Regions from separate parts of the Colwellia sp. MB3u-8 genome, predicted to be linked through region 2. Evidence: predicted binding sites of a transcription regulator. Region 2 holds the regulator's gene; the other holds the start of a gene.
What was found. The regulator MetJ, encoded in region 2, represses methionine synthesis genes. The targets are predictions, from matches to a motif close to TAGACGTCTAGACGTCTA.

Region 1 (12,122 bases), on a different contig from region 2:
ATGCGGGTATTAACCGTGATCACGGCATTATTTGTGCCTTTAACCTTTCTTGCCGGTATCTATGGGATGAACTTTGAATATATACCTGAACTAAAAGCAGCTAATGGTTATTTTATTTTATTAGGGGTAATGGCGGTGGTTTCAGTGGTGCTGCTGATGATATTTAAGAAAAAACGTTGGTTGTAGTAAATAGTTAAATGCTAATTTATTGGAAACTATACCCAATTAAACCGGTATAGTTTCTTAACTAGGCGTCGTTTCACTCAATAATACGTTTAAATGGCGGTAAAGAGTTTAATAAGTCTTTACCGTAACGTTTATTCACCACACGCCGGTCCATTAGTATAATAACACCATAATCTTTTTCGTTTCTCAGTAGTCGTCCAGTTGCTTGAATCAGCTTTTTCGAGGTCTCAGGTACCGAAATAGACATAAACGGATTGCCGCCTTTAGCCGTGATATATTCTGCTTGTGCCTCTTCTACTGGCGATGATGGCACCGAAAACGGCAACTTGGTAATAATCACATTAGTGAGATAGTCGCCGGGTAAATCCAAGCCTTCAGAAAAACTTTGCGTACCAAAAATAATACTGTCTTCTTTTTTGTCACAAAGGGCTTTATGAGTTTCAATGATTTTTTGTCGAGACTGTTCGCCTTGCACCAAAATACTGAGTTTGGTTTTTTCTCGCAGGGCGGTCACCACTTTGTCCATTTGCCAATACGAGGAAAACAGCACTAGCGTTGCTTTACCGCGTTTGATTTGTTCAGGTAACTTGGCAATTAATTCGTCAGTAAACTGATCCGCACTCGGCTCATATTGCATTTTAGGCACGATCAGCTGCGCGTTGTTTTGATAATCAAAGGGAGAATCAACTTTTTGGTATTGGCTGCCATCATCGGTTCTTAAACCCGCTTGTCGGCGAAAATGGTCAAACGAGTTTAAAGCGAGAATAGTGGCAGAGCACAACACGGCGCCTTCACATTTTGACCACAGCATATTTTCTAAGGTGAAACCTACTTCGATTGGCGAGCCGCTCATTAAATAGTCAGTACGTTTACCTTCAATTTGCTCCAGCCAACGCGCCATAGGGGCACCTTTGTCGCTATCCGTTTTGGCATACATTTGCCATAAGGCATTAAAATTTTCCAAGCGTTGGATCATAAAGCCAGATTCGGCCAACAAGGGTTCGGCTAAATACATTTGCGTATCACCGTCTTTCACCGATTCCATCAGCAGGTTATAAAGCTTGTTTAAATGCGTTAAACATTTTTTAGAACTCTGGGTTAAATCTTCCGCCCAATCCTTTAATGATTGCGGAATAACGCCGTTTTCAAAACGAAATTGCAGTGCTTGGTTTTGCATCTGCATCTGTTTGCTATTTTTCACCGCTTGGTGAAAATAAAGGCTGCGATTATTATCAATAAAACTCAGCACTTTTTGCATGTCAGCTAATATATCTTGGCAATCGTCAGCCATTTTTATTGAGGGAGAAATTGCGCTATTTGAGTTAACCAATTTTGCAATTTTATCACCGGTTTCTGGCAATTTACTCAGCCAGTCAATCGCGCCCTTAAGCGTCAGGTTTGCACTGGAGTGATCGCGTGTTACTTTTGGCAAGTGATGCGCTTCATCAATAATGTAAAAAGTGTCTTCAGGAGCCGGTAATATCTTACCGCCACCCAGTTCTAAATCAGCCAAGAGTAAACTATGATTAACCACTAACACATCAGCAGCGTCCATGGTCTCTCTGGCCTTATGAAATGGACAATGACTATGCTCTGAAACATGCTTTAAGCAACTATGTTTATCGGCTTGTATTTGTTGCCAAATATGATGATTAACTGACTCTGGCCAAGCGTCAATATCGCCAGGCCAACTATTATCATTGAGCGCTTGGTGCATCTTATTTAAGGTTCGAATATCACTCGCTTGGGGTTTTTCTGCAAAGGTAAAACCGGCTTGCGGGCTGTCGTCATTCGCCACCGCTTGCGCGAGTTTTTGCCGACAAACATAACGTTGGCGTCCTTTTGCTAAGGTAAAGTTAAAGTCTAAACCGCTGTGTTTTTTTAGAAAGGGCAGGTCTTTATCAACCAGTTGTTCTTGCAATGCCACGGTCGCGGTCGCTATACAAACTTTTTTGTTGCGATTTAACGCTAACGGAATAGCGCCAAGCGCATAAGCTAAAGACTTACCCGTACCTGTGCCCGCCTCAATAGTAATTATTTTACGTACTTTGTCGTAATCACCCGCCAGTGTTTTGGCAATTTCAGCAATTAAAAAGGTTTGCTGTTGGCGCGGGTTAAAGTTGGTGAGGTTTTCACCTATGCTTTTATAGGAGGTTCTAATAACTTGTTTAATTTTATCGCTTAACATCGCGGCTGTAGTTTCCTATCGACAAAAGATGATTTACACTGCTGTATATATTAACAGTTTGTCATGAGTAATTAGAACCATTAATGCAACTTTCTCCTGAAAACCTTCCTGACGTAGTTCAATCGTTAGCTAGCACTCGTGGTTTTCTGTTGACCCGAAATGCGGCAGACAGAAACAATCACCTTGAAATTACCCTGTGGTTGAAAACACCACAAGGGCCAGTGCAGCTGATTATTGATAACGAACGTGCGGTTTTTTTTGTTGAAGTTATTGATGTGACTCATGTTAAAGACATTTTAGCTAAACAAGGCATTAACCTTGACGAGATAAAAGCGCTTGCGCTAAAAGCATTTAACCAAGCCGCGGTGGCGGCAGTATATTTTTTGACCTTACGTGATTTTTACCAAGCCCGCGCTGTACTAAAGCAAAAAGGTATTAAGTGTTATGAAGACGACATTCGCCCAGATGATCGTTTTTTAATGGAGCGTTTTATTACGGCCGATCTCACCTTTGCTGGTCAGGCAGTAAAGGTGAGATCGGCTGATAATCAAGCTTACCAGCGCTTTGAGCAGGTTAAATGTAAACGTATTGATAAAGCGCAACAAACTGACATTGCACTGTCGAGCGTATCGCTTGATATCGAATGTTCAATGTCGGGTGAACTCTATTCTATCGGGCTATATAGCGAGCATTGTCAGCAAGTGTTGATGATTGCCAATGCAGAAGAAATAGCCCGCGAGCAACAAGCTACCCGTGACATTGATATTGTTTGGCAAGCTAATGAACAAGAATTATTAGTGAGTTTGCTCGCTTGGTTTACCCAACACGACCCTGATATTATTATGGGTTGGAACGTGATTAATTTTGATTTTGCTTTATTACAAAAACGTTATGATTTATATCGGCTTAAATTTGCTATTGGTCGAGATAAAAAAGCACCTCACTGGCGTAAAAATCCAAGTAGTGAACAGCAATTTATTGAAATTAATGGCCGTGTAGTGCTCGATGGTATCGACTTACTGAAAAGTGCTACTTATAACTTTCCCAGTTTTTCACTCGACAATGTCGCGAATACCTTACTGGGTATTGGCAAAAAAGTTGACGATGTTGATCACCGAATTCAAGAAATAACTGATAATTTTCATCATGATAAAACAGCGCTGGCGCTTTATAATTTAGAAGATTGTCGCTTAGTGCTGTTAATTTTTCAGCATACGCAGTTATTAGAATTTGCCATGCTCAGGGCGCAATTAACGGGTTTAGCCATTGATAGAGTCGGTGGCTCTGTCGCGGCTTTTACCAACTTATATTTGCCTAAATTACATCGTAGTGGCTATATTGCGCCAAATATGGGCGATGGCGATCAAGGCTTTGAATCACCCGGCGGCTTTGTGATGGACTCTACCCCTGGACTTTATCAAAATGTGCTGGTGTTAGATTTTAAAAGTCTGTATCCCAGTATTATCCGCAGTTTTAATATTGACCCTATGGGCTTGATTGAAGGTTTAAAATCACCAGAAACAGCTATAGAGGGCTTTGACGGGGCTTATTTTTCAAGAGAGCAGCATTTTCTACCCGATATCATCACTGAGCTTTGGAAAGAGCGAGATATTGCCAAAAGAGATAACAATGCCGCTTTGTCACAAGCGATAAAGATTATTATGAATTCATTTTATGGTGTTTTAGGCTCAACCGGCTGCCGGTTTTTTGATCCCCGGTTATCAGGCTCCATTACGAAGCGCAGCCATAGCATACTAAAAACCACTAAATCATGGATTGAAGCAAAAGGTTATCAAGTTATTTACGGCGACACCGACTCAATATTTGTCCATGTCGGTGACCACCAAAGCGCAGAGCACAGTAGGGCGCTTGGTAAAATTTTACAAGATTACATTAACCAAAAGTGGCAAAAGTTACTTAAAGAACAGTTTCATATTGTTAGCGAGCTTGATATTGAATTTGAAACCCACTTTAGTCAATTTTTAATGCCAACCATTCGTGGCCAAGATATAGGTACCAAAAAGCGCTATGCAGGCTTAGTGCAAAAGGGCGAACAACAACAACTGGTGTTTAAAGGGTTAGAGAGTGTTCGCACCGATTGGACCGAATTAGCCAAGCAATTTCAACGTACTTTATATTTGAAAATTTTTAATGACGAACCGGTTGCTGATTACATCAAGCAAATGGTTGCCGATACCTTAGCGGGTAAGCATGATGACTTACTTTATTATCGTAAACGTTTGCGCAGAAAGCTTGAACTTTATGTTAAAAATGTGCCGCCACATGTGAGAGCAGCAAGGCTAGCCGATGAGATTTATAGGCAACAGGGAAAACCCCTTAAGTATCAAAATAAAGGTTGGATTGAATATCTCATGACCACCAATGGCCCACAAGCGAGAGGCTGTCAAAGCGCAGCTTTGGATTATCAATTTTACATTGACCGACAATTGCTCGCGGTAGCTGATGCTATTTTACCTTTTATTAATACCAGTTTTGATGAAATCACCAATAGCCAAATGAATTTGTTTGAACGCTAAAACTGACACTTGAACCCACTGACTGATACTTGTGGCAACTGATAGTGTTATACCCAGTTAATGCTTGCTGTGTTCTTAAGAGTTAAAGTTCTTAAGGGTTAAAATTTATAAGGTGAATAACGCCTAACTACTGGTTATAGCTTGTATTTATTTGAGTTCAGAAAAAGTTGATTATACCAATTTCATTAATTAGGTGGTCTATTTTAACCCGTAAAAATGATCAGATAATGAGTGAGATTGGTATTAATTAATCAAATGGCTACTACTGATATGATACTCTTTTATGTGCTTAATACTGTTCACGACTATGTTATGACGAAATAAAGCGTGCTTCTTTACTTAATTCGCGATACAAATACCTATAGATGGCTAGATAGCTATAATGACTTTGAAAAGTGTGAACTTTAGCAAGTTGAAGTTAAAAAATGAGTTAGCCGCTTGGTGAATTGTCAGCGCTGCTTGATTTCAAAAGGACAAGTTCCTTATCGAGCGATCTCCAAAAAATATAACCGTGGAATGTAACCTAGAGATGAAAAAAGAAACAAAACTTATTAATGCCGGCCGTAAAAGCCAATGGACACGCGGTGTCGTTAACCCACCCGTAGAGCGCGCATCTACCGTAGTATTTAACTCAGTCAAAGAAATGAAGCATGCCACAGCAAATAAAACTAATCAGGTGTTGTTTTATGGCCGTCGTGGTACTTCAACATCATTTGCTTTTAGTGATGCGATGACCGAGTTAGAAGGTGGAGCAGGTTGTGCCATATATCCGTCGGGTACGGCGGCAATCACTAATGCCATATTAGCCTTTGTTAAAACGGGCGATCATATCTTAATGGTTGATAGCACCTATGAACCCACCCGTGATTATTGCGATAAAATATTAGCTAAGTTAGGTATTGAAACGACTTATTATGATCCACTGATTGGTTCAGGTATTGAAGCGTTAATTAAGGCGAATACCCGAGTGGTGTTTCTTGAATCACCGGGCTCAGTTACCATGGAAGTTCAAGACGTTCCCGCCATCGCTGAAGTGGCTCATAGGCATAACTGTATCGTGATGTTAGATAACACTTGGTCAGCAGGGGTAAATTTTCAACCCTTTGATTACGGTGTTGATGTTTCAATACAAGCAGCGACAAAATATATTGTTGGCCATTCAGATGTTATGTTAGGTACAGCAACGGCAAACGCTGAGCATTGGCCACAATTGCGTGAAAGTAGCTATATTATGGGGCAATGTACCTCTCCGGATGACTTATACTTAGCCATGCGTGGTATTAGAACATTAAGCGTGCGTTTACAGCAGCATCAGGCCAGTGCACTTAAAATAGCGCATTGGTTGTCAACGCGCCCAGAGGTTGAAACTATTTTGCATCCAGCGCTACCATCTTGCCCAGGTCATGAAGCATTCAAACGTGATTTTACCGGCTCAAATGGTTTGTTTTCGTTTGTATTAAATAAGGGTAATCAAGCGGCACTAACTGCATTTTTAGACAGCATGGAACATTTTAAAATGGGTTATTCGTGGGGTGGTTTTGAAAGCCTTGTTTTAGGTATTTCAAAGGTTAATAATATGCGCACTGCAACCACTTGGCCATATCAATTTCCCCTAATTCGTTTGCATGTGGGTTTGGAAAATGTTGATGATTTAATTGATGATTTAGCACAAGGCTTTGCGCATTTTAATCAAGTGCTTGAGCAAGAAGCTAGCTAAGAGCATTTTGTATCATCAAACTGTCAATTGAGTATTGCAGTAGTGAACTTAACAATAGCACGTACTTAACTTAAGCGTCAGTAACAAATTTTGTCTAACGGTGGATGTTAAATAAAGCCTTTAAACGGGCTTTGAATTTAATCATAAATCGATTCAAAGCCTTTTTCCAGCGGCTATCAGCATGGACTATTTTTCCATACCGCCTCTTATCGCAAGATAAAGCACTTTTCACTGAACTATCTTTTTCACTGAATTATCAGGGTAAAACCGCACAGGTTGGCATCTTTTTAGGCGTGCACTGATAAAGTACAATAAAGTGTTTGCCTGCAGGTACTTTTGAACATCATCGTTTAGCCAGGGTTTAGCTCTACTTTCAACAGGTATTATTGTCTAACAGATCCTGATACGGGTTATCAAGATCAAAGGCCTAATGCTTTACTTCTTTTAAAACATACCCGAGCACAAAGGGTGGGGGATGATCAAAACAGTTTACTTGTTTTCATCCTTCGCCTTGTTGTAATATGTCAGAAATCATAATTATAGTCAGCATTATGGTAAAATAAGTTGTGATCCGTCTTCTATGTATACTACTTGATATAAGAGAGTTGAATGAATAGTGTTTCACCCATAAGAAAAGGTTTATTTCAACTTTTATATTCTGTGATAGAAACAGGTGTTTGCCGCGTTATTACCAGCAAATCTGAAAAGCTGTTAGCGAGTTTAAAAAAAACCTATATTGAAAATATCCCTGAACATCATCAAGTTGTTTTTTTACCCGGAAAAATTGAGCACCTTGATGATTTAACTCGTGTCTTAATAACGGCGGGTATCGATCAGTTTTCCTCAATAGAAAATAACCAACAATTTCTTGAAAATGCTAAGCAATATTTAATTGAGAACAAAGACAAAGAAGTTATCACTATTTGGGCATTTGAAAATGCTGATTTGATTGCAAGTGATATACATCATTTGTTAGGGCAACTACTGGCATGGCAACGCTATGGTAGCTCATTATTGACCATTGAATTATGGGGCCATACCTTATTAGAAAAATCATATAGCTCAGGGGAAATTAGTCAATATTATCAAAGTAAAATTTACCCTATTAATCTTGATGAAAAGCTCACGCTTAAGTCCAAAATCGCCTTATTTAACTTCAAATCAATTAACTTTAAACTCTTCATTGCGTTAATAGGCGGATTACTTTTAGGCCCGCAAGTAGCCCCTTTGCTAGAAAAATTTTCAAATATTTATAATAGTGCAACACAGCCAACAAACAATTTAGTCAGTAATATAAACACAGAGAAACTTGCGCCAAAAGCAATAACAGCAAAGCCTGCGTTTGACGATGTCAACGAGAATAACAAACAAACCGAGGTAACCAGACAAGCAAATGTTCTAACACTTAATGATAGTGTAGAACTTAAAGAAAACCGGCAAAATCTCGCTATAACATTAGCAAGTAATACTGATGAAAAAAACAATACCGATGAAACAAATAATATGCACAATATAAAAGTTGTAGAGCATATTTTAGCGCCAGAAAAACCACATTGGTACTTTAAGCTTTTACCGAGCGAGTGGCTAAGTGAATATAATATTAATTTAAATCATCAATTACAGACAGGAAACAATCAAGTTTATATTCAGTATGGCGTATATAGATATAAACATTCTGTTACGAGATTTGCTAAAGCAAACAAGTCATTAAGCGATTATTATCATTTATGTTATTCATCTGACTGGCAAATGGTGGCGTTGATGACAGGTGCTTATCAAGACTATGATCAAGCCTTTAAAAGCTTGATTAAGATAAAAGAACAAGGCTTTGATGGCATTATTGTTAACTCATCTTATTTAAATGCATGGCAATGTAGTAATCAAAACTAATTATCATCAGAAGGCATTTTATTGACCTTAGGTGCAAACCTTGATAGCCATTTAATGCGTAAGTGTTTAATACCAATCTCACTCATTATCTGATCATTTTTACTGGTTTAAATAACCCACTACTGCGTTATTTATTTAATAATTAGAACCACTAGTTATTAAAATAAATGCCTTATATTTGGCCATTTTTCCTGTGTATAAAGTAGACCAGCTAATTAATGAAATGGGTATAAGCAAGATTAACTTATAATAAACCCGAGTTTGAAAGTAGCAAAGTAGCCACATGTATAAAAAAACAAGTAAAAAAGATGCAAAGCCGCAAGTGATTTCTTATGATCGGGTCAAATCTTATATGATTTGGATGATTGAAAGGTATGGAGATTACTCCGCAAAAGCGTTACTTCAAAAAGCTAATATGTTATTTAAAGATGATACTCAATTTAATGAGCCAGCACTTAATTATCTGATAGAAAATGACATTATTAATGATTTTCGCTATGCAACCCGCTTAACGACAAGTTTATCAGAAAAAAATATTGGCCCTAATAAAATCAAAGAAAAACTGTATCTAAAGGGATTCGCCTCCAAGATCATTAATGACTGTGTTGAGGCGTTAGAAACATCTGAGGAAGATTATTTTGCTAAGGCACTTTCATTAAAGATCAGAAAATTTGGCGAAGAGCCTATTGACGATATGAAATTAAAGCAAAAAGCGCTACGGCATTTAATATCCAAAGGCTTTACATACTCAATCGCTGATAAAGCGGTCAAATTCAGTTAACAAGGCGATAAAAATACTTTTTAATTTAGCTAATCAGATGGCTACATCAATCAAAAATAGGCTTTATCAAACATAATCAATTATGGCTAACGCATGCTGCACCATGGCTTATGTTTGATAAAGCCTAAAGCCGTGTACGCGACTAACGAACCATCAATGAAGGTAAAGTCATTGATCTTATTTGCGCGTACTGTGATAAAAAAATCTGGTAAATTTAATAAATTTACTTATTAAATTTATTAACCGCTGTCAGTAATTGCCGACAAGAAACCTGCCCAACCAACTTACCCTCTTCAATAACAGGCCGACGACGATGTTTTTTTAATAGCATGTCCTGAGCGACATTGATAATGCCATCACTAGGGTGAGCAACAACTATATTTTCTTTAGTCATATATTCACTCACTAAACCAACACCAACATTATTGTAAGTGCTTTCGAGTATGGCGGCTAAACAATCCATTTCGGAAAGTACGCCTACGAGGACATTCTTTTCATTTATTACACAAACCCCTGAGACCTTATTATCTATGATTATTTTTATCGTATCTAATAAATTATCATCATCTTTGACTTTGATTGGGTTAGTGATCATATAATCGCGCAAACCAACTGATTGAAGCATGGTAAATCACCTTTAAATTTAGTAATAATTTCATTATGTAAAAAGATAGACCGGATTTTTTTGAGCTTAAACATCGGCCATTCAGCTTAATAGAATATAAACGCGATATCTCATATAAGTCAAAGAATACTATAAATATTTTTCAATCCAGCGAATAATAAGCGATAAAACAACGCATAAACAATAGCTATAGCCATTTGATTAATTAAATGTTCTACTTTTTCATGCAGAAAAATGGATAAATACAAGGTATAAAATTTACTCAGTAGTTTTGAATTTTAACCATTAAAAATGAACAGGTAATTAATCAACTTGGTATTATAGATTAACTAGAATCTATCTTTACGCGGCTTTAATTAATGTTTATTCTGGACGTGAATAGATCAAGTTTGGACAATAATGATTAGCTATAAAAGTGTGGTTATTTTTACTTAACCATAATAAGTTACTTTTTTTGACTTGTTATCGGAGTTGACTATCTTTACTACCGCGTCGGTTATAATGGTTATGACGTGTTCGGTTCTTTTCAAGTTTACTTTGGCAATTGATACATAAAGTGATACCGCTCATTGCACTACGTCGTGCTTCAGGGATTTTAACGTCACATTCTTCACAATATAATAAGCTTTCGTCCATCGATAACTGATGACGAACATGTGCTACAGCGTCTTCCACGCTGGAATCTATTTGTTCTTGAACTGCGCCATCTTTTGACCATCCACCCGCCATAGATTTCTCCTTAATTATTCCTTGATTTTGCTTTTTGACGATATATAGTTGATTAAAGTTTTTACAGACACCTCTAAATATGAGGTCTAATTGATTATGAATTGCATACGTTTATACTGCTATTTAAAAGAAAAAACACCGACAAGTCGGTATTTTTTCTTGGTTATAAGTCGCTTATGTTATTAAGCTTCTTTAAAACAGTAAACAGCAAGCTTGTTACCATCAGGGTCGCGAGTATAAGCAGCATATGCATTCGGCGCCCAATCTCGTGTACCAGGAGCACCTTCATCAGGGCTACCCGCAGCGATTGCCGTCGCGTGAAAAGCGTCAATCGCTGCGCGGTTTGGCGCTTCAAAGCTAACGGTAACACCGTTACCAACGCTAGCAGCTTGACCATTAGCTGGTTTTAAAACAAAAAATGATGGTGCATCTTCGCCCCAAATAGTGCCATTTTCACCTAAATCTGTGATGCGTTTAAGGCCAAGGGTACTTAAAACGTTATCGTAAAAGGTGCGTGATGCCGTTAAGTCGTTAGTGCCAACAGTTACATGAGTAAATATGCTCATTTAAATTCTCCGAATATTAAGTGTTAATTATTTGCTTATCGAGGTGCAGCTAAATTGCTGCGGTTCGTTTCGATGAAGGTATAATATACACTTCAAAAATAATTAGAATAGCCGTAAATGTAAATAACCTTTGCTGTATGGTAACAATGTAAGGAGTTAATGATTTGTGTTAATGCATAAACCTTTGGAATGGTTGGGCGGTATCAAACTCGAATGTATGAAGATAACAGTAGGGAGGAAGTAAATCATCGGAATGTCGTTAATCAGGTCAGCCTTGATATCGACTCCCCTGATGTTTGATACTACTATTTAAACCTTGTTTATATTGCCCGGTAATGTGAGGGAGCCAAGAAGTTAAAGTAGCTGCTCTGCCAAGTAGTCGACAAGCAACCTTATTTTCGGCGATAAATGGCGATTTTGAGGGTAAACCGCCCATATGCCTTCGTCAGGGGCACGATAATTATCTAATAGCGTCACTAGCTCACCACTTTGTATATATTGCTCTACATAATAATCAGGCAATTGCACTATACCTAATCCCTTCAATGCCGCATCAGTCAAGCTGTAACCATTGTTATAACGTAATCTACCCGTTACGCGGAGACTCTTTTCTCGGCCTAAACCCCTAAAATTCCAATAGTCTAGTGTGCCCAATAAACAACTGTGCTTATTAAGCTCTGATATTGCATGGGGTACACCGTGTTTAGCTAAATAATCAGGCGATGCACAAACATAGTTTGTTCTCTTGCCCAATTTTTTTGCCATCATTGTCGAGTCACTTAACTGACCCAGACGAATAGCTAAGTCATAACCGTCTTCAACTAAATCAACTTGTTGATTACTTAAATAAGCTGAAACTTCTACATCGCTATATTGCTTTATGAAATTATTCACTAGGGGTAA
Region 2 (12,122 bases):
GTCAACGTAAAAACTCTACTATGGTAAAAGTTAATTGTGCTGCATTCGCCCCCAGCTTGCTTGAATCTGAACTATTCGGGCATGAAAAAGGCGCATTTACTGGCGCGACTGAACGACGCAAAGGCCGTTTTGAATTAGCGACTGGAGGTACGTTATTTCTTGATGAAATTGGTGAATTATCTATGGCAGCACAAGGCAAGTTACTACGGGTATTACAAGAGCAAGAGTTTGAACGGGTCGGCGGCAGTGAAACTGTTAAGGTCAATATAAGGGTTATCGCGGCTACTAACCGTGATTTATCGGCGATGATTACCCAAGGTACATTTAGAATTGATTTGTTTTATCGGCTTAATGTTTTTCCGGTAACTGTTCCACCGCTGCGTGATCGCCAAGAAGATATACCACTTTTATCACAGGTGATTATCAGTACACTGAATAAAACGCTAGGTAAAAACATCAGTGCTATTAGTAACCGTAGCTTAACTCAATTAATGCAATATCAATGGCCTGGTAATATTCGTGAATTGCAAAACGTACTTGAGCGCGAGATGATTTTAACTAAATCGACTATTCTAAATTTTAACTTTAAAACCTCGTCAAAATCACTTACCCCTCCTGTTATAGAAACCTTAGCACAAGTGGAAGCCCGCTATATATTAAGTGTGTTAAAAGCCTGTAAATGGCGCATTGGTGGTGAAATAGGTGCCGCTAAGCAATTAGGCTTACCTGAAAGTACATTACGCTCTCGCATGAGTAAATTGAAAATTGTACGTCCTAACTAATAATTTTCACTATAAAAATAATATGCCAGGCACGATATATCGCCAAATCGCGATATGTCGTGCTTTATGGTGGGATCTGCATAAAGTTGGTAACTATAAATAATATATTAAACAATGAGTTAATTTAATTTTATAACTTGGTTCATATTTTGCTATTAGCAACTATCTTAACGTTAGTTTTAGTAGTAAACCATGAAGTTTGATTTTAAAGCAGAAGATTTGATCATTAAGCCCTACAAATCTGAATCCTCAGTCTATGTCCGTAAACAAAAAGGTCGTTATCAACGTATTCGACAATTCACTGGCTTAGCCTTTGTTTTATTATTTATGTTGATGCCTTGGCTTAATTTTCAAGGTAATCAGGCTGTTTTACTGGATATAGGTAAGCAACAGTTTCATATCTTTTCACAAACATTTTTTCCGCAGGACTTTATCATTTTAGCGGGATTATTGCTGGTTAGTTGCTACTTACTTTTCTTTTTAACCACTTGGCTTGGTCGAATTTGGTGTGGTTATACCTGTCCTCAAACCGTATGGACCTTCAGTTTTATTTGGGTGGAAGAATGGTTGGAGGGTACGCGCAATCAACGTATTAAACGTGATGAACAGCCATTGTCATTAGATACCTTAGCAAGAAAATCTGCCAAGCACTTTATTTGGGGGTTAATCGCATTTTTTACCGCAACAACATTTATCAGTTACTTTTTACCGGCCCGCGCACTGTATCTTGATTTATTACAATGGCAGTGGGATGGGCTAACTACTTTCTGGGTGCTGTTTTTTACTGTTTGTACCTACGGTAATGCCGGCTGGTTACGTGAAAAAATGTGTATTTACATGTGCCCTTATTCACGCTTTCAATCAGCCATGTTTGATAAAAATACCCTAGTGGTTGCTTATGATAAATTGCGTGGTGAAAGCCGCGGTGCTCGTAAACGTAACCAGCAGCCAAAAGACCTAGGTTTGGGTGATTGTGTAGACTGTAACCTTTGTGTGGAAGTGTGCCCAGTGGGTATCGATATTCGTAATGGCTTGCAATACGAATGTATTAATTGCGGTGCTTGCATTGATGCCTGTGATCAAACCATGAGCAAGTTTAATTATGCTAAAGGCTTAATTAGTTATACCAGTGAAAATGCACTAGCAGGTAAAAAGGTTAAATTGCTACGGCCGAAAATTATTGGCTATGCTGTTATGTCGGTATTAGCCATGGCATTTATGATCTTTACTATTCAAGTGCGGGTGCCGATTGAATTTTCTATTTTGCGGGATCGAGGCACATTATTTCAGCTCGACTTTCAAGATAAGGTGACGAATAGTTACTTATTGAAAATTACTAATAAATCAAAAGTTGATCGCCAATTTGAGATCACAGTGTTGGAAAAAGTGGTGAGTTTAAGTGTTGACGGCAAGGTGATGATAAAAGCGGGTGAAATCGCCAGTGTGCCTGTACATTTAACGATGACACCGGAAAACATCAGCCAAAAAATCACGCCAGTGACACTGACTGTTGCCGTTGATAATATGCCGGATATTAAGCTTGTTAAAGAAACTAAATTCTTTTCAAATTAATTAATTTCGTTAGCTAATGACTAGTGATTGTGAAAAAAACCTCTAGGTGAGGTCTTTTTTAATTAAATCATGAAAAGTTCATTACGGAAGAAAAATACGTTAAAATATCATGACTTGGACGATGAGTAGTGAAAATGAATAGAGAACAAAGCATGACCAAAACGATCAAACAAAGCATATCAAATATTGCCCTCGTGGTTGAAGACTACGATGATGCGATTGCATTCTATAGCAAAAAATTAAACTTTCAGCTTATTGAAGATACTGACTTAGGCGGCGGAAAACGTTGGGTGCAAATATCACCACCGAATTCAAATGGCACCCACATACTGCTTGCTAAAGCCAGTAACGACGAGCAAAGCCAATCAGTGGGCAATCAAGCGGGCGGACGAGTATTTTTATTTCTGCAAACCAATGACTTTTGGCGCGACTATCAACAGATGAAAAGCCAAGGTGTTGAGTTTAACGAAGAGCCGCGCGTGGAAGAATATGGCACGGTTGTGGTGTTTAAAGATTTATATGGTACTAAGTGGGATTTATTGCAGTTGAATGATGCGACTTTGTAGATTTATAGCTATCAGCTATCAACCGTCAGTCATGAGTTAATGTAGCTGCTTAGTTAAATTCGATCATAGTCAAGTTTCAGTTATTAAGCTTTTTAATTTGTGGACACTATGAAACATTAAGGCTAAGTAAATCAAAATTATGTAAAGCTGGATGCTGGCCATATGGGTGACGGGCATAATTTTTTTTATTTGAACGATGCTGACTTTAAAAAGTCATTCTAATGTAAACTAAAAATGCAAACTAAATAAATATCGTTCCAGTTTGAAGTATATTCAAATAGCGCTGATGCACAGAAATAAATTCTTTTGGTATTTAGCGGCATACTGCAGGGGGGTTGTTCCGTTTTATATTTCAAAGCAACTCTTGCTAATCACCCGTATTTTTTAGTAATAAAAAAGGCGCTAATCAGCGCCTTGTTTATTTACTTGTTGTACTACTGGTTTTAATCTTCTAATTCCGCTTCGTGTTCACTAAAGTCAGTTATACCTTTTGCTTCCAAAGCCCGACGAACACTCGCGGGTAATTTTTGTGTGTTGTCTTTAGCCAAGTCACTATCATCAGGTAATGGTTGGCCAGTAAAGGCGTGTAAAAACGCTTCACATAACAGCTCACTGTTGGTGGCATGACGCAAGTTATTCACTTGGCGACGTGTACGTTCATCAGTGAGCACTTTTAACACACGTAAAGGGATAGACACGGTGATCTTTTTGACTTGTTCACTTTTCTTCCCGTGTTCGGCGTATGGGTTAATATACTCGCCATTCCACTCTGCCATGAATATTCCTCTATGCTAATTAATTGAGATAAACTTATCCTTGTTAAACCTGTCTGGTAGGCCAGTTTGTGATAAATTTATTCTTACTACTTGATTTTACTGGTTGTGGGGCGTGAGTCAATAACGAATGTGTAGAAGTTTAGAAGTCTAAAGTACTTGACCCGCGAACTTAAACCATTTAGATTGATAGACGTCCAAACATCTATACAGAAAATATTTTTACCGGAGTACACATGAGCGAGAAAAAAATTGCCACTACCGCTGTTCGAGCAGGTATTAATAGCGACCAACACCATGGCGCTGTTATTCCAGCTCTTCACCTTTCAAGCACCTATGCACTGAAAGGTTTTAACGACAAGCGTCAGTTTGACTATTCACGCACCGGTAATCCAACTCGCGCTACGTTTGCCCAAGCTATTACAGATTTAGAGCAGGGTGCCGTTGGCATTGTGACAAATACCGGCATGTCAGCGGTACATCTTATTTGCCAATTACTTGATACACAAGACACGGTTGTTATTCCGCATGATTGCTATGGCGGAAGTTTTCGATTATTTACCCATCTTGCCAAGCGGGGTCAGTTTACGCTCGTGGTGGTTGATCAAAATGATCAACAAGCCTTGGCGCAAGCCTTAGCAACAAAACCTAAATTAGTGTTAGTTGAATCACCGAGTAATCCATTGTTACGCTTAGTTGATATTGCTGCCATTACCAAACAAGCCCATCAAGTTGGCGCATTAGTGGCGGTTGATAACACCTTTATGTCGCCAGTATTGCAGCAACCCTTGTTATTGGGTGCCGATATTGTTTTTCACTCCACCACCAAATATATTAATGGTCACAGCGACGTGGTGGGCGGTGTGCTAGTCACCAAAGAACAAGCTTTAGGTGAAAAACTAGCTTGGTGGGCAAACTGCATTGGTATTACGGGTTCAGCTTTTGATAGTTTTTTAGCTTTGCGTGGCTTAAAAACTTTGCCAATACGGATGAAGCAGCATCAAATTAATGCCAATGCCGTGGCAAAATTTTTGCAACAGCATTCGGCTATTCAACAGGTTTATTTTCCGGGTTTAGCCAGCCATCCGCAACATGAATTAGCTAAAAAACAGCAGTATGATTTTGGAGCTATGATGAGTTTTGAGCTTAAAGGTGGCGTTGAAGCGGTTAAAATACTGTTTGATAAACTTGAACTTTTCACCCTAGCGCAATCACTTGGAGGTGTTGAAAGTTTGATCTGTCATCCGTCAACCATGACCCATGCGGGGATGGAAATTGAAGCACAACTTACCGCCGGTATTACCCAGTCATTAGTGCGACTTTCTGTTGGTATTGAAGATATTGACGATATACTGGCCGACCTATCTCAGGCGCTCGATGCCAGCCAAGCTTAAAGCGGTTATCTATAGTCATTAAGCGTTATATATAAATAATTTAAAGGCGGTATGACAAGGTTGTCATACCTGTGGTAGTAAAATGATCGATTCAAATACAGCGGTAACGCTTAGCTCTCCAAAAAATCACTTGGCAAAAGTTGCCTGTAATGTCCATAAATTTGGTGGTAGTAGTTTAGCCACCAGTGCTTGCGTTGAACGTGTGGTGGATATTATTCGTCAGCATTGCCAACTCAATGACATTATTGTGGTATCTGCCAATGGCAATACCACGGATGCATTATTTAATCTTTATCAACTCGCAATAGAGCTTCAGGACATAACTTCGCTTAACACTGAGCAAGTGAGCACGAGTCATGAGGTAAACACCTTGCGTGAGAATTTGCTGGTAACTATTACTGCACTTAATGTGACGCAAGCTCAGTTAATTGATGAACTGTTAAATGCCAGTAGTGCCGCCAGACTCAAAAATTTACTGAAGCAGGATGTTGCACAAATAACAGAAAATTTACTGACTGATCCCCTTAGTGATCCATTGAGTTATCAAAATGACTTATTGGCCTTTGGTGAGGTTTGGTCCGCGCGCTTGTTATCTGCGGTATTGAGTGAAAGTGTGTGTCCAAGTTATATGTTGGATGCCAGAGACTTTCTTTTACTAAAAGATGAAAAAAATTGTGCCATTGATTATACCGTGAGCCAGGAAAACTTTTTACCGCTGCAAAAACAAGACCAACTGATGATCGTTACCGGTTATATTGCGCGCAATAAACAGCAACAAGCCTGCACGTTAGGGCGCAATGGTAGTGATTACTCAGCAACTATAATGGCGGCACTGTCAGGCGCGGGCAATGTAACGCTTTGGACTGACGTTGATGGTATTTATAGTGCTGACCCAAGGCTTGTACCCTTAGCGAGAAAATTACACCGTTTACCTAATGCGGTTGCCAATGAACTGGGCCGTTTGGGTAACCCAGTATTACATGCCAAAACCTTACAGCCATTAACCAACCATAATACCCATTTACATGTTGCCAGTAGTTTTGCACCTGAGGTTAGCGGCACTGAAATAGGCAAGTTTGGCCAAATAGCGAAACAAGAACTTTCAGTCACCAGTTTAAACGATTTAATATTAGCGAAATCAAGCAGCTTTTTAGCTAAATCGGGCGAATTAGCGGTCAGTGAATTTTCACCTATTTGTTACAATATTGACGAAGGTTACCTAGTCGTAACGCAGGCCCAACAAAAAGCGCTCAGCCAATGGTTAGCAAGTCATGACACTGAAGTGACCTTTAGGCCGGTAGCGATTATTGCCATTGTTGGCCATAGTGTGGCGAAACAAGGCGATATGCGGGCTAGATTTAAAAGAGCGCTTAAGCATCAACAAAGCTTACATTTTTTACATGCCTTTAATGAACACAGTTATATTGCGGTTTTACCTGAGCCATGCTCGAGTGAAATACTCAATAATGTTCATGCGGATATGACTAAAGACGCGAAAAATATTGCCCTTGTTGTCGCTGGATTAGGTAATATTGGCCAACGATTTTTAACCATGTTACCAAAGCAAATAGCGCGTGTTTCAGGTTTAGACAATGTGCATTTAGTTGCCTTAGTGGGGGCAAGTAAAGCCTTAATAAATACCGATGGCATAGATGTCGCTAATGCTTTGTTACATTATCAACAACAAGCGCAGCCTTACGACAGTGAGCAACTGTTAACTTGGCTGACTAATCACCCTTATGACGAGTTGATTGTTGTTGATATCACACCCAGCGAAGACTTTAGTCACTTGTATGAAGAATTTTTTGCCCGTGGCATTCATGTTATTGGCGCCAACAAGTGGGCGGCATCTTCAAGTACTGAAAATTATCAGCAATTGCTTAAAACAGCAGAAAAAAATAATAGCTTATGGTTGGGTAATACCACAGTTGGTGCTGGTTTGCCTATTAACTCAAGCATTAAAGAGTTGATGAATAGCGGTGATAAAATAACGGAAATTTCAGGTATATTCTCGGGCACTTTATCCTGGTTATTTCAATTTTACGATGGCACAACGCCATTTTCTGCGCTGTTGTCGAATGCCTTAACGCAAGGGTTGACTGAGCCGGATCCGCGAGAAGATTTATCAGGGCGAGACGTACAGCGTAAATTATTAATTTTAGCGCGTGCCGCAGGTTTTGAATTGTCGTTAGCTGATATTGACTGTCAGAATTTAGTGCCAGAGTTATTACGTGATATTAGCTTAGAGGATTTTCTTCAACGAACGTCTGAGCTTGATGAGTTGTTTTTATTGCGTTTACAGCAAGCACAAGCAAAAGCCTGTGGAATTCGTTATGTTGCTCGCTTTATCAGTGATCATGGTCAAGTGAGTGCGAAAGTTAGCTTGGAAGAATTAAGCCATAACGACGCGTTTGCACAATTAACCCCATGTGATAATGTTTTTCAAATTAAAAGCGAGTGGTATCAAGAAAATGCGCTGATTATTCGTGGCCCAGGTGCTGGACGTGATGTCACTGCCGGTGGTATTCATGCTGATTTAGTCACTATTTGCCAGCAGCTGAATCATCGTCAGCAGCAAGTTAAAATCAAAGGTTTAAATTAAATATTTTTGCTAGCAGGAAGTGATGCCAAGGAGGTATAAATAGCGTTAAGCAGCAAGGTTAAGTAAAGTTTTGGCACGATACTTTATGATCAAGGTATCGCACCAAATTCACCAGGAAATTAACTGACCTAGATTTTTATTAGCCATCAAAACAGTGTGTTCTTGTTTTTTTAGCGGGTTAATAAGCGATGTTTTAGAAAGATGTACCTAGGCTAAATACTAGGTTTTCGTCACTTTCAGTACCTGATAATTCTTTTGAATTAGCCACAAGCGCAATACCCAGGTCGAAACCTGAAACTTCTGTACTGTAACCCGCTTCTAGGTAATCGCCATCAAAATCGTTACCCCAAGTGCCGTAAGTGGCATAAAAACCTTTATGTTCAACCGTTGCAGATAAGAAATCATAGTCTTGGTTTGCAGCACCTTCAACTTCCCACTCACCGACATTATAAGAAAGTGAAAACATGCCGTAGCTTAAGCCTAAGTTTACTTCATTATAAGAAGTATCAAAATCACCCGTGTATTGGTAAGTCGTAAAGCCAAGGCTATAGCCTATACCACCGTCTAGTTCGCCGCCGTAACCGCCATAAACGTCTACTTCTAAACCCTCTTGTACGTCAGCTGCCCAAGTGCCAATATAAAAACCACTGTTTTCATAATCAACACCCGCACTAGCAGAAGCCGTGTCTGTTTGTACTACACCACGGAAGATATATTGTGATACCGCGCCAACATTGGCACTTAAGCCTTCTATGTCAGTCGCAGATGCTGACGTTGCTGTAAGTGCAGAAGTTGTTAATATCATCGAAATTGCTAGAGAGGTCATTGTTTTGTTCATGTTTTAGTCCACTAAGTTTTTATAATTACTAAGGACATTGCAAAGACAGTGCCTATTTAATTAAAATTTTATAAAGACTTTGTTTTCAATTGGTTAGTTATTTTATTGAGGTGTTTTTTGCTTTAGTCAATTGGCCACTTTGTACAGGCTTGGTGCAAAAAAAAGACGAATGTACAAAAAAGGTGCACAGCATAGATCACAATAACCAGCAATATTGCGTCATGGGCGTAACTTTTAACTTTAATCTAGCGGTTATTATTACTTTTAATATCGATTTTTGTGTGGGTTCTCAGTCGCAAAATTACGGGAATTGAGGTAAAGTAGCGAAAATTTTTTTAAGGTTATCATTATGTCTAATTTTTTAATTGCTCCCTCAGTTTTATCGGCAGACTTTGCTCGTTTGGGTGAAGATGTTGCTAATGTGCTCAGCGCTGGTGCTGATGTAATTCATTTTGATGTAATGGACAATCATTTTGTGCCCAACCTGACTTTTGGTCCAATGATCTGTAAGTCATTACGAGATTATGGTATTACCGCGCCGATTGATGTGCATTTAATGGTAAAGCCTGTTGATCGTCTTATTCCTGACTTTGCCAAAGCAGGCGCCGATATTATTACCTTTCATCCCGAAGCGAGCGATCATATTGATAGAACTTTGCAGTTGATTAAAGATCACGGCTGTAAAGCAGGTTTAGTGTTAAACCCAGCAACACCGCTGCATGTGTTAGATTTTGTCATGGATAAGCTCGACGTTATTTTATTAATGTCAGTGAATCCTGGTTTTGGTGGCCAATCTTTTATTCCTACCACCTTAGATAAGTTACGTTTAGTCCGTGAAAAAATTGCGGCCAGTGGTTACGACATCCGCTTGCAAGTTGACGGTGGTGTTAAAGCTGACAATATTGCTGAAATAGCCAAAGCCGGGGCTGACATGTTTGTTGCGGGCTCAGCTATTTTCTCCAAGCCAGATTACAAAGTCGCGATTGATGAAATGCGTGCAGAACTTGCAAAAGTAAAATAAAAAATATTGATTAAAACACGATTAAACCACATTACATTAAGAAAAATTGAAGGATAAAAAATGAGTAAACCTATTGTATTAAGCGGCTGTCAGCCATCTGGCGAGTTAACTATTGGTAATTACCTTGGCGCGTTAAAGCAATGGGTGGACATGCAAGATAGCCACGAATGTTATTACATGCTAGTTGATCAACATGCGATTACGGTGCGTCCTAAACCTGAAGATTTACGTAAAGCGACCTTAGATGGTTTAGCCTTGTATTTAGCTTGTGGCGTTGACCCAGAAAAAAGCACCATTTTTATTCAGTCGCATGTGCCAGAGCACGCGCAATTGAGTTGGGTATTAAATTGCTACACCCAAATGGGTGAGTTAAACCGCATGACGCAATACAAAGATAAGTCGGCAAAGTCTGAAGCTAATATGAACTCAGGTTTATTTACTTATCCGGTATTAATGGCGGCAGATATTTTATTGTACGGCGCGAACAAAGTGCCGGTTGGCGATGACCAAAAGCAACATTTAGAATTAGCCCGTGATATAGCGACTCGTTTTAATAATCTACACGGTGAAACCTTTAAAGTACCAGAACCTTATATTCCAGAATTTGGCGCCCGGGTGATGAGTTTATTAGAGCCCACTAAAAAAATGTCAAAGTCTGATACTAACCCGGGTAATTTTATTGGTTTATTAGAAGACACCAAGAAAATTACCAAGAAAATTAAACGTGCGGTAACTGACTCGGATGAGCAAGCGAATATCTATTTTGACATAGATGAAAAACCAGGTGTGTCAAACTTGTTATCACTTTTATCGTGCACAACCGGTAAATCAGTGGCTGAACTTGTCCCTGAATATGAAGATAAAATGTATGGTCATTTAAAAGGTGATGTAGCTGAAGCCGTGGTTGCTTTATTAGCGCCCATTCAAGCGCGTTATCATCAATTTCGTAATGACCAAGCTTATCTGGATGAAGTGATGCGCAAAGGTGCTGAAAAAGCCTCTGCGCGTGCGAGTAAATTACTTGCTGAGGTTTATCAGGCGGTTGGTTTTATTGCTAAGCCTTAATCTGTGCACTCCTCATGCTGACAAGTTAGTAAACTAGCGATTAAGTCAGTCATTAAGTCAGACATAAAAAAGCCGTCGTATTTACGACGGCTTTTTAGTTTTTATTTTCAATTCAGTCTTAAAGCTGAATGACCGTTATTCTTTATTATCCTCAGCGGCCTCTTTCGTTACTTTTTCAAATAACTTAGCACTGTCACTGACAAAGCTTTCAACATCACTGCTCGGTGTAAACAAAAAGGCTGGCGACATTATGGTGCTGTCAAACTGCGGCCGGGGATTAAAGTCGGGTTGTTTACTTAATTGGACGATAAAACTACCGCCAAATAACAACAATACCAAACATAAAGACACGAAACTTCTGCGTTTTAATGTCATATGAAAGCCGACGTAACAGTTGAGCCAAAACAAACAAAACGCTAGCAACAAAGGAATAATGGCCAGCAGCCATAACATTGAAGCGTTGCTTGAGGTATTAAAGTGCACAATGTTTTCAAAAATATCACTGAGCCACATTAAGTTGAAGAAGATATAGCTAATACCCATTTGGGTCCAAAAACGGCCATCGTGTTTGGTTAAATGCGACACTAAAGCAATACCTGCTGGCCATAAGGCAAAACCTAGCGTTAAGCCAATGGTGGGCACGAGTATTTGCGTTAAGCTAACTTCGTTAACATTGTTTAAATTAATGATCCAACCGCCAATAAAGGCAAATAAGGTCATGCTTAACGCCAGTACCATAGGGTGACGCGCTAAGTTAATTAAGCCTTCAAACGGGCTAATTGCTATGCTTTTTGAAACCGGATGGCTGGGGAAGACAAAACGAACTTGGCTTTTTCCAATGGTGATAATGTCGCCAGAGTGCACTTGGTGTTGAATAACGTTGTCTTTACTGTTTTCAAGATAACTGCCATTAATTGAACCTTGATCATTAACTAGCCAATGTTCACCATTAAAGTGTAGTTGCAGGTGATCAGCGCAAACGTGAGGGTCACTAATGATAATATCGTTATCGTAACCGCGGCCAATGCTAATGTTATTTGAGGCAAACTTGTGGCGGCTTAATAATTTATGGCCATGACTGATTTCTTCAATAATTATTTCCATGAAACCGACTCCATAAATTTAGCTAAAAAGGCTAATGAGGTTTCTTGAGCAACACCTGAAATCGTAAAATGGCTGAGCAATGCGTATTGTTCGTGATCTACCGAGATGGCAATGTAGAGCACATCGTAAAGTGCGGGGAAGTCTTTATAAGCGCGGGTACAAAATACCGCTTTATTCTTAATATTACTGCTGTTGGGCATAACAATGTCATGGTGGCATTGATATTCAGTGACATCATCTTTACCGGCTTTATTACCTGGCGCGGCCTGGTTTAACTGGCGTTCAAAAATATGGTAAAACTTAGTGCTACCAATTTTATCTGATTCCATATAGCGGTATTCCATTTCTAACGAACCGGTAAAAAAGTCAGAAGAAATGTAAGTGTTCTCATCTAGGTCACAATTA

Region 1: a site for MetJ is predicted at 5,274-5,291, ahead of H4J54_RS08730 (cystathionine beta-lyase). Genes of this name have one in related genera too.

The regions. Positions count from the first base shown of each region.
Region 1 covers NZ_JACGVA010000061.1:5,244-17,365, reverse strand. Annotated here, with positions in the region: gene H4J54_RS08745 (magnesium transporter CorA family protein) at 1-186, shown strand, start outside; gene dinG (ATP-dependent DNA helicase DinG) at 260-2,374, opposite strand; gene H4J54_RS08735 (DNA polymerase II) at 2,458-4,911, shown strand; gene H4J54_RS08730 (cystathionine beta-lyase) at 5,441-6,628, shown strand; gene H4J54_RS08725 (hypothetical protein) at 7,238-8,518, shown strand; gene H4J54_RS08720 (regulatory protein RecX) at 8,802-9,299, shown strand; gene H4J54_RS08715 (CBS domain-containing protein) at 9,523-9,924, opposite strand; gene H4J54_RS08710 (DksA/TraR family C4-type zinc finger protein) at 10,387-10,653, opposite strand; gene H4J54_RS08705 (VOC family protein) at 10,836-11,219, opposite strand; gene H4J54_RS08700 (LysR substrate-binding domain-containing protein) at 11,574-12,122, opposite strand, start outside.
Region 2 covers NZ_JACGVA010000073.1:50,130-62,251, reverse strand. Annotated here, with positions in the region: gene H4J54_RS17170 (sigma-54-dependent Fis family transcriptional regulator) at 1-782, shown strand, start outside; gene ccoG (cytochrome c oxidase accessory protein CcoG) at 975-2,354, shown strand; gene H4J54_RS17160 (VOC family protein) at 2,507-2,920, shown strand; gene metJ (met regulon transcriptional regulator MetJ) at 3,364-3,696, opposite strand; gene metB (cystathionine gamma-synthase) at 3,930-5,087, shown strand; gene metL (bifunctional aspartate kinase/homoserine dehydrogenase II) at 5,170-7,689, shown strand; gene H4J54_RS17140 (TorF family putative porin) at 7,883-8,527, opposite strand; gene rpe (ribulose-phosphate 3-epimerase) at 8,877-9,548, shown strand; gene trpS (tryptophan--tRNA ligase) at 9,609-10,613, shown strand; gene H4J54_RS17125 (FHA domain-containing protein) at 10,749-11,717, opposite strand; gene H4J54_RS17120 (serine protease) at 11,708-12,122, opposite strand, start outside.